One region of the Sulfitobacter sediminis genome, then DNA from elsewhere that is predicted to be linked to it. Evidence: riboswitches for the same ligand, from Rfam matches in the RefSeq annotation. Region 1 holds a riboswitch; the other holds the start of a gene.
The links. A riboswitch is a leader RNA that binds a small molecule or an ion and turns the genes downstream of it on or off. The one in region 1 is predicted to bind S-adenosylmethionine.
Positions count from the first base shown of each region.

Region 2: it holds a riboswitch for S-adenosylmethionine, as region 1 does, so the genes downstream of both, metZ (O-succinylhomoserine sulfhydrylase) here and AB2B41_RS19645 (hypothetical protein) in region 1, are expected to answer to the same signal.

Region 1 is NZ_JBFNXX010000022.1:22,114-26,878, forward strand. Features, by position in the region: gene AB2B41_RS19640 (metallophosphoesterase) at 1-744, opposite strand, end outside; gene AB2B41_RS19645 (hypothetical protein) at 777-1,364, opposite strand; SAM-I-IV-variant riboswitch at 1,411-1,514, opposite strand; gene AB2B41_RS19650 (hypothetical protein) at 1,809-3,662, shown strand; gene AB2B41_RS19655 (hypothetical protein) at 3,682-4,765, shown strand, end outside.
Region 2 is NZ_JBFNXX010000003.1:173,861-178,625, reverse strand. Features, by position in the region: gene folE2 (GTP cyclohydrolase FolE2) at 1-985, opposite strand, end outside; gene metZ (O-succinylhomoserine sulfhydrylase) at 1,103-2,281, opposite strand; SAM riboswitch at 2,350-2,426, opposite strand; gene AB2B41_RS05355 (glutathione S-transferase N-terminal domain-containing protein) at 2,513-3,202, shown strand; gene AB2B41_RS05350 (inner membrane-spanning protein YciB) at 3,352-3,975, opposite strand; gene AB2B41_RS05345 (EamA family transporter) at 3,987-4,765, opposite strand, start outside.

The sequences.
Region 1 (4,765 bases):
GCTTGGATAAGCCGAGGTAATTATTCTGTCGGGTAGTTTCTGATCAGGGAGTTGCTCAGGTTTCGGAACTGAGATTGCTACGTCACGCCATGAAGTCACGTTACTGTCCCACCATTTCCGACGTACCTCCGTTCGGTGGTGATCACCTTTGTCGACAAAAAAGTAACCGTCGGGCAGCTGAAGTTCTGGGCCCTTGAGAGCCGTCTCGACCAGTTCGAACAACACATCTTCTTTGGCTGCAGCCCTGACCAGTTGTCCCTCAGACAAGACTCCTCTCGTCGTTTGTTGTTTCAACTGTCCGATACCGGCTTCGTCCCAGCAGGCATGAACCGCACGGAAACCGTCAAACTCAAGATAGAGAGGAAGTTCTTTCATCCAGGCGATGGCTTCGCTGGCCTCAGGTGATCCCAAAGGGAACTCTTTCAGAAAGGATGCATGCTGAGCGATATTTTTTTCAGAGTGTGCTCTGAGCGGACCGGTTTCATCAGCGGTGTGAAAATGTATCGCGTTCAGTTCATGGTTACCCATGACTGCGAAGGCGGTGCCGGCTTCGATCATACCCCGCACAATATGGATCACTTCGCGGTTGTCCGGGCCACGGTCGATAAAGTCCCCAAGATAGATGACATGACGCCTGGGGTCGCTGTGGCGCCAGGCACCGTTTTTCTCGGAGTAGCCGAGATCGCGCAATGCGGCTTTCAGCTTTGTTGCCTGACCGTGAATGTCGGGAATGATATCATACATTTGGCTTTGGGCCTCGCTGGTCGGGTCGCATCTCAGGGCGCGATGTTGGTGTCAATTGCGAGCCAGGTTGTCCGGGCCGCTACTGCAGAAGTAATGAGCGGAATGCACCACTCACCGTCGAGCTTGGCGGTTGCGTAGCGCGGTGTTGTCGGATGTTCACCAAGCTCAAGGCCCAGATCGGGAATCCGGGCGCCAAACGGCCCCGCAATCTCGTCCCGAAACAGATCGTAGAGAAAATCATGGGCTTCGGTTTCAGGCCTGTAGTTAGCATGCCAAGTCTGAAAGGCGGGATCTTCGATACAAGTGGGTTCGAAAAGTTCATCTTCTGCAAACCACCCCTCATCGATCATCCGCCAATGGTCCCGCTGCTGTAGCAGGAGGTCTGTCCCCGGTCCGAAAGCTCGCTCGAGAACGTCTGACCTGATCAGCTTCTGCGGTGTTTCCGGTCCGTCGCTAAACAGAACTAGCCGACCTTCATCGGCTCGTTTTGCGAAGACGGTGCGGACCCTTGGCAGTGCTTTCAGGGGAAGGCACTCACTTTGTTCAGCAGATGCCTCTGCAGCAAACGGGCTGGATGCCGTTGCTGCCGTTGTGACAATGAATTTTCTACGCGTGATCATGACGGTCTCCTTCTAAGGGACCGGCAGGGCAATAGCTTGTGGATGGGGCCAACCCTTTCGTTGCCGATCTGGCCGCATCCCCTTTCGGGCTACCACCTTGCCGGGTTGGGCAGGTTGGTGGGGACACTTGTCCCACTCTTGATGCAGCTATGGATATAAACGCGAAGCAATATACGTTCAAGGCCGCAACCTTTGTTACTCTTGGGGGTAGGGGATCGGTTTGGTTGCTTGGCCGAGACTATCAACGGTCTGTTCAAAGCCGAGGTCATCCCGCGTCGGAGGCGCTATCAGCAAACTGAGAGCGAATCCTAAAGCAATCGATGGGCTTCTTAGGGCGACCCATGAATTCCGCAAATATTGCATTCGCTTGCCACATTGCTACTCTTCAAAATAGAAATTCCATCCGAACATCCGAAGAGGTGTTGCGGTGTAGAGAGCAGCTATATGTCGGAAATGAAGAATCCTCACGTTTATCGGATGGCAAGATTCCTACCATTCGATCCGTCCCACGACCAGATTTATGAAGAATATCAGGTAGCTGGTGACACTCTCAACCTAGATACTGTCGCATATAACTATGTTCTCGAAGCTGCCAATACTGGCGCGCATGTAATCGTCCTAACCGGCGATGCAGGTCACGGGAAAACGCACCTGTGCCGGAGGATCATCGAGAGCTTCCTAGGGTATGGCGAAGAGGAAGCGAGAAAGCTGATCAACGAGGCGTGCGATGGCAGGCAAGTTATCTACGCGAAGGAGGGTGTTTCAGCAAATCTCGGGCTACGCATCTTTAAGGACTTTTCAGAGTTCTCACCGGAGATCGCGGCGAACCTGGTCGAGGAGTCCAACAGTGACGAGGCTGTAACCATCATCTGCGCAAATGAGGGAAGATTTCGCGCCGTTCTTGCCTCGGACCAGGCCGGGCACTATTGTGCGCAGCTTCTGAATAGCTTCGAGGCGTCCTTCGAAAATGGCAAGGCCAGCCAGGATGGGCGCGTTCATATCGTCAATCTCAATCACCAGTCCACTGCAGCCGACGAAGACGGTCTCTCGCTTGGAGACCGCGCGATCCGTGACTGGACTTCTGGTACGAGGTGGAGAAGCTGTGGCGAATGTGACGCTCGAGAAGCTTGCCCAATCAACCGCAACAGAGAAATGCTTTCAGAGCGCGTCGACGAGGTTGCGGCCGCTACGAGAAAGACAAAGCTGCGACTCCTGTTCGCCACGCTGGAGCGAATTGGCTACGTCATAACCATCCGCGACATGCTCATGGCATTTGCATATCTTCTGACAGGGGGCTTGAAGTGCGAGGACGTCCACAGGATGAGACGCGGCCGAAAGAAGTGCTGGCAGCAGGCCTACGCATTCTACAATCTCGCCTTTGAGGCCCCCGACACGCTTTCGAAAGAGCAGCTGAACCGTCTGCCGCTTATGCAGCAGCTTCCGAAACTCGATCCCGGACGGCGCGCTATCCGCGAAATTGACGAGCGTATTGTCAATGAACAGGAGATTTTCAAACACGGGCAACTGGATCTGCAGTTTCCGGCACCGCCAACTTCAGATGAAGATTTCATCGATGCTGCGGACGGTATTGACGAGATTATTGGAGACCCCCGCAACAAGAAGCAGCGTGCTGATGAAGCTGAAAATGTCTCGCAAGTCGTAAGGGCTCTCAGGCGCCGGGCATATGTCGACGGGATCGGCAGACAAGAACTCGATATGGCACACCTTGGCTTTCCCTATGGCGCTGACTTCTTGGCAATTGTCCATGACCAGTTGGACAACGCGGAACGGACCCTTTTGAAAAGAAAGGTGATCGCCGGTTTGCACCACATTCAGGGTCTTCAGTTTTCACAACAGACGCCAATACTCCACCTCGTCGATCCAGCATTTGGGCGTTCCATGTCCGGAACGGCAATACTGGCTGCCAGGATAAAACCGGCAAACGTTGACCTACTCAGACTTTCAGAAAAGTGGGGAAATAGCGAGGACGTCCCGCATCACGTCAAGTCGAGCGTGGACTGGATTGACCGCCACGTGGTCCTGCGGGTCATCGACAAACAGGACGACGCTCACGATCTGCTAATGGATTTGATGACGTTCGATTGCATTCTCCGAGCGGCTGCTGGCCACGTTCCGACCAAATTCTACGAGCACGATATTCGACGTGTCGCCAGTTTTCTGGGCCGGATTGCGCAGTCCGCACAGGCAAGCTCCGACCAGATCAATCTGATTAGAGACGGCCTATCGAGCACGATCTCAATCGATGGAACCACCATTCAGGTCGGCGCCGGGGCCTGATCAAGGGATAGATTTGAAAATGCAGGACGAAATCAATCAAACTGTCCGAAAAGGTCCAGAAGTTTCTCGCGAACTGTTCGGAGGCGTCCTCGATTTCGATGCCGCCGGACACTACCCGGGACTTGAGCTTCTGAACTTTATCTTCTGCGGACAAGGCGGAAATAGGCTCCCATCATCAGACACTGTGCAAATCATTCGCCGATCGCACGATTTCGGGAGGCGGCTGGTCTGGGATAGCAGCTTCAAAGATGATCAACGACGGCATGATGTACTGCTCGACGACAATTCCGCTGAAGAGACCCTGCGAGAACTTCTCCGCTGCTTGCAACTTGAAATCCCCAATGGAACGAAAGAACCGAAGTGGTCGAGAGCGCATTTTTTCCCGTACACATCTTCGCTGATACATTGGGACGCCAGGGAGCGCTCCGGCAACATACGCCTCGAGCGGCTCTATCTTCGCGGTGGCGGAGCGCTCGCCTTCAAGATCCTTAGATTCGATCCAGACGCGGCCCGTCTCAAGCGAGTTGCAGACGGGTTCGACCAACTTTACTCGGCGACTCTCGAAAGCCCTCTGGAAATTCTCGCAGATTTTATCAACAAACAGAGCAAATCGGATACAGAGCCGGTTCTCGATGACATTGAAAAAGCCACACGGGCCAATATCGACGATTTCGAAGATGTTTACCGCGATGGCATCCTCAACATTCTTGAACAGTCTCAAGCAACCTCTGTGGCAAAGATACGTGCGGTCATGGGCTGGACGGCGCTCTGGCTGGTATTGATGCAGAACCGTCGGGCCAGGCAGAAACTGGAATTGAAAGAGAGCCCCATCATTTGCGATTGCGGCGCCGGAAGTCCCCAACTTCGGCGAGCGTCGCAGCGTTGTTTGCAGGAAGTCCTCGGAAACATTCTTGGCGCAATTGACAGCGTTGCCGCCGATCCAAGACTCCCCAACGCGCAACGTAACAAGATCCGTAGCTTTTTCTGGGCAACTGCCGCTGCAAATGGCTTTCTCAATGCTTGGCGCGGGCGGAAACACTTCACATTATCGGTTGATGCCCTGGAAATGATTGTGCTGGCAACGATACCGGCAGGCAGCGAGA
Region 2 (4,765 bases), on a different contig from region 1:
GGTGGCTCGCGATGACGCGGAAATCACCCACGCGCGGCTCCTTCTGAAGTTGCTCGCAGAAGAGACGCGCCGCGTCCTCGACAAAGATCGGATTGGCCGCGTTCAGCTCCGCAAAGGCCTGTTCGTCCTCACGCTTGACCATCACCTGCGTTTCCGTCGGAACGGCGCGGCGGCAGACGTCGATCAGGTCCTCGAACCACAGGCACTTGCTGTCGGGGTCGATCACCGCCGAGATCCGCGCAACCGAACGCTGCGAATGCGGCGTCGCCAGCTGACCGCGTGTGGCGCGGGCGTGCTCGGACAATTCCAGCGAACATGGGCAGGTGCTGGAATAGACATAGTCGAGGTGAATGATCTTCTGACGCACGCCATCCTTCTCGATCAGTTCGAGGGCGACGTCGTAATACTGATACCCCGACAGGCCCGACCGCAGGCTCTCGATCTTCATCGGGAAAGAAAAACGCATCTGGATGCGCGCATCCATGCTTTCGAGGTCCGCCTTGTAGTCATCCAGCGCGGATTCGATCACATCGAAGCTGAAGGTCCGCTCCGCGTGCTTGTAAAAGCTGCGCATGATGCGGGACATGTTGATGCCCTTCTTGTCCGCTTCAAGGCTGACGGAGCCGGTGATCGACGTCTCGAGCGTCAGATCGCCGTTGTCGCGGGTGTGAAAGCGGATCGGGAGGCGGAAGTTGGAAATGCCCACATGCTGAATCTGCTTCTTAGCACCCCGGATCAGGCTTGATGGTCCGTTCTGCAGGTCGGGCAGCGTGCGCTTGTAGCTGTCGCCCACCGCGAAATCCGCAGGATAGGTGCGGTTGAATTCCGGGTAGGCTTCGCTGGTCGACAGCAGGCGCGCGACCGCCGGGTCCAGCGCGTCCATCTCTTCCTCGGTCGCCCCTGCGGCCCAGGCCTTGAGTGTTTCAAGGGCGTCTCGGGCCTCGGAACGCTCCGGTGCTTTCTTGACGGAAGTGATCGCATTCATGGGTAAGGCTCCCCTTATCGGTGTGCGACACTTAGTTAGGGTGCCATTTCAGGATTCCCAATTAAGATATCATATAGCCCCATTTTGTCGCAGCAAGCGCCTGCAAAACCGACATTTTCAGTGGGAAAGCGCCTGCATGAAGTCGCTCAAAAGATCGTGAGCGTCCTCCAACCCCACGGAAATACGCACCAATCCCGGCGTGATGCCCAGTGCATCCTTCTGGTCGTGCGGCAGCCGCTGGTGGGTCGTGAAGGCAGGAGGCGTCAGGATCGTCTTGGCGTCCCCGAGGTTGTTGGAGATGATCCCCACCTCACAGGCATTCAGAAACTTATACGCCGCCTCCTTGCCGCCTTTCACCTCGATGGCCAGCATGGTACCGCCTGCCCCCATCTGCCGCTGCGCCAGATCGTGCTGCGGATGGCTCTCCAGCCCGGGATAGATGACGCGGCTCAGCTTCTCATGTCCCTGCAGCGCCTCGGCCAGTTTCGCCGCCGTCTCGGTCTGGGCGCGTACCCGCAGGTTCATCGTCTCAAGCCCCTTGAGCATGATCCAGGCGTTGAAGGGGCTCATGGAGCCGCCGGTGTGTTTCATGTAAGGCTCGATCGTCTTGCGGATCATCTCACGCGAGCCGAGGATCACGCCGCCCAGCGCCCTGCCCTGCCCGTCGATGTGCTTGGTAGTGGAATAGATCACAAGGTCCACGCCCTGCTCTGCCGCCTTGGAATAGACCGGCGTGGCAAAGACGTTGTCGCAGATGACCAGCGCGCCCTGCGCATGGGCCAGTTGCGCCACCCCTTCCACGTCCACCAGTTCCAGTGTCGGGTTCGAGAGCGACTCAAAGAACACCGCCTTGGTATTAGGCCGGATCGCGGCCTCCCACTGGTTCAGATCACTGCCATCGACGAAGGTCACCTCGACGCCGAAGCGGGGCAGGATTTCCTCGGCGATATAGAGACAGGAGCCAAACAGCGCGCGGGACGAGACAAGGTGATCGCCCGCCTTCAGGACCGACATCAGCGCCCCGTTGACCGCCGCCATGCCCGACGCCGTGGCAAAGGCGTCCTCGGTGCCTTCCAGCGCGGCGATGCGCTCCTCGAACATCGCGACCGTGGGGTTGCCGTAGCGGGCATAGATGAACTCGTCCGGACCCGCTTTTTCGAACCGGGCCTCGGCCTGTTCGGCGGTCTCATAGACAAAGCCCTGCGTCATGAAGATCGCCTCGGAAACCTCGCCATACTGGCTGCGGCGAATGCCTGCGTGCACCGCCTTGGTGGCCTTGTTCCAGTCCTTGCTCATGTCGTTCATCCTTTTCCCCCGGCGCGCAGGCCGGGCAACAAAAAACCCCAGACGCGGTCAAGCGAAAGGGGTCTTTCATCCTGACCTTTTAGCAGATTGTTTAACGTGGCCCGCAATCCGGTAACAAATCACCACGCCCGATGGATTACGCCTGTCCTGCGCTTTCGTCAATCCGGCACCTTGGCATCGCGTCCATTTGCGCCATCATGGGTCAACTGAAAGGAACCGCCCATGAATGCTCCCATTGATCTATTTTATTGGCCCACGCCCAACGGCTGGAAAATCTCCGTCGCGCTGGAGGAAATGGGCCTGCCCTACACCACGCATGCGGTCAACATCGGCAAGGGCGACCAGTTCGACCCCGACTTCCTCAAGATCGCGCCCAACAACCGCATGCCCGCCATCGTGGACCCCGAAGGCCCGGACGGCGCCCCGATCTCGATCTTCGAGAGCGGGGCGATCCTGCAGTACCTCGCCCGCAAGACCGGTCAGTTCTGCGGCCGGACCGAGCGCGAGCGTGTCGCTGTGGATCAATGGCTGATGTGGCAGATGGGCGGCCTCGGCCCCATGGCCGGTCAGGCGCATCATTTCCTGAAGTTCGCCAAAGAGGACATCCCCTACGCCAAGGACCGCTACCGGAACGAGACCGCACGGCTTTACGGCGTGCTCGACCGGCAATTAGCGCAGAACGAATACGTGGCGGGGGATTTCGTCTCGATCGCGGATTTCGCGATCTGGGGCTGGGCGTCATTGTGGGAAGGGCAGCAGCAGACGCTGGAGGACAAGCCAAATATGGCGCGCTGGCTGGAGGCAATGTGGGCGCGGGACGGGGTTCTGCGCGGTCGCGCCCTGATGGCTGAGAAGCGGCCAGGGTTTGCGGAGGATCCGGAATTGCAGCAGCGCCTTGCGCGGCTCGGCTAAGGGTTCGTCCCCGCGGGGACAATGAACGCTTTTCTTTTGATGTCAGTGCTTTGTGCTGAATTAACGCTTAAGTAGGAAATTTCAGGCCCTACATCTCCGTTGCGCCGATTTCTTCAAAGAAATCGGTCCGGACTTTTCAAAAAATCCGTTCAGCTCTCCCCGTCTTCCGTTTCGGTATACTTCTCCAGCGCCACGATCTGCGTCCAGAGGAACAGGAACATCAGGATCGGGAAACCAAAGGTCTCGATCTTGACCCAGGCATCGGTGGACATGGTGCGCCAGACCACCTCGTTCGCCACCGCAAGTGCGAGGAAGAACAGGGTCAGCCGCCGGGTCAGCAGCATCCAGCCTTCGTGTCTCATCGGGATCATCTCGCCCATGACGTAAGCCAGGTAGCTTTGGCGGCGCAGCAGACCGATGCCAAGGATCACCGCAAAGAAGGCGTAGACGATGGTGGTCTTCATCTTGAAGAACCGCTCGTCGTTGAACCACGCGGTCAGCCCACCGAAGAAGATCACCATGAAGGCGGTAAATATCTGCATCCGGCTCAGCTTGCCCGTCTGCCACCACAGCATGCCCATCGCCACCAGAAGGATCGGCACGAAGATCAGCGTCGCCACGATAAAGCCGCTGTATTCGGTCCCGCCAAAGGTAAAGACATCATCGCGGATGCGCAGGTAGATCAGGAAGAACACGATGGGCGGGCCCAGTTCCAGAACCTGCTTTAGGATCGGGTTGATCTCTTTGCCGCTGTCGCTGTCAGGCTTGTCCATCGTGCGCTCCTTCATCCGCCCACCTCAACTATCACAGCGCCCGCCGCGATCAATGCCATGAGCGCCAAGCGGCGGGGACCCACGGTTTCTTTCAAGAATAGCCAGCCGATGGCAGCGGCAAAGACCGTCGAGGTCTCGCGCAGCACCGCCGCCTCGCCCACCTTGTCGAGGCGCGTGGCCATCATGATGGAGCCGAAGCTCATAAATGCGATCAGCCCGCCGATCACCCCGCGCGTCATCAAAGGGCCAAAGGCGGGCGGGTCGATCATCCCGCGCCAGCGGTGCAGCGCGACAAGCGGCATGACGATGCCGTCGATCATGAAGAACCATGCAAGGAAGGTGAAAGGGTCCGCCGTGGCGCGGATGCCGTAGGCGTCGTAGGTGGTGTAGAGCGCCACGAAAAGCCCGGTCAGCACCGCCAGGGCGAGGGCAAGATTCAGCGTGTCGCGCTCCGAGACGAGGAAGATCATGTTGTAGACCGCAAGGCCGAAAATACCCGAAAGCAGGACGGCAACGCCCAGCCATTGGGTGCCCGTGAAGGTCTCGTTGAAGATCAGGTAGGCCCCGATCACCGCGAATAGCGGACCGGTGCCGCGCACCACCGGGTAGACGACCGTATAGGCGCCCTTGGTATAGGCCCAGGCCTGCAGGACCTTGTAGACCGTGTGAATGACGAAAGCGCCTGCGAAGATCAGCCACATATGTGGCTCGGGCCAGGGCACCACGAAGAAGGCAAAGGGCGCGGCCATGACGCCGTATGAGATGTCAATGGCCCCGCGCGTGAGCCAGG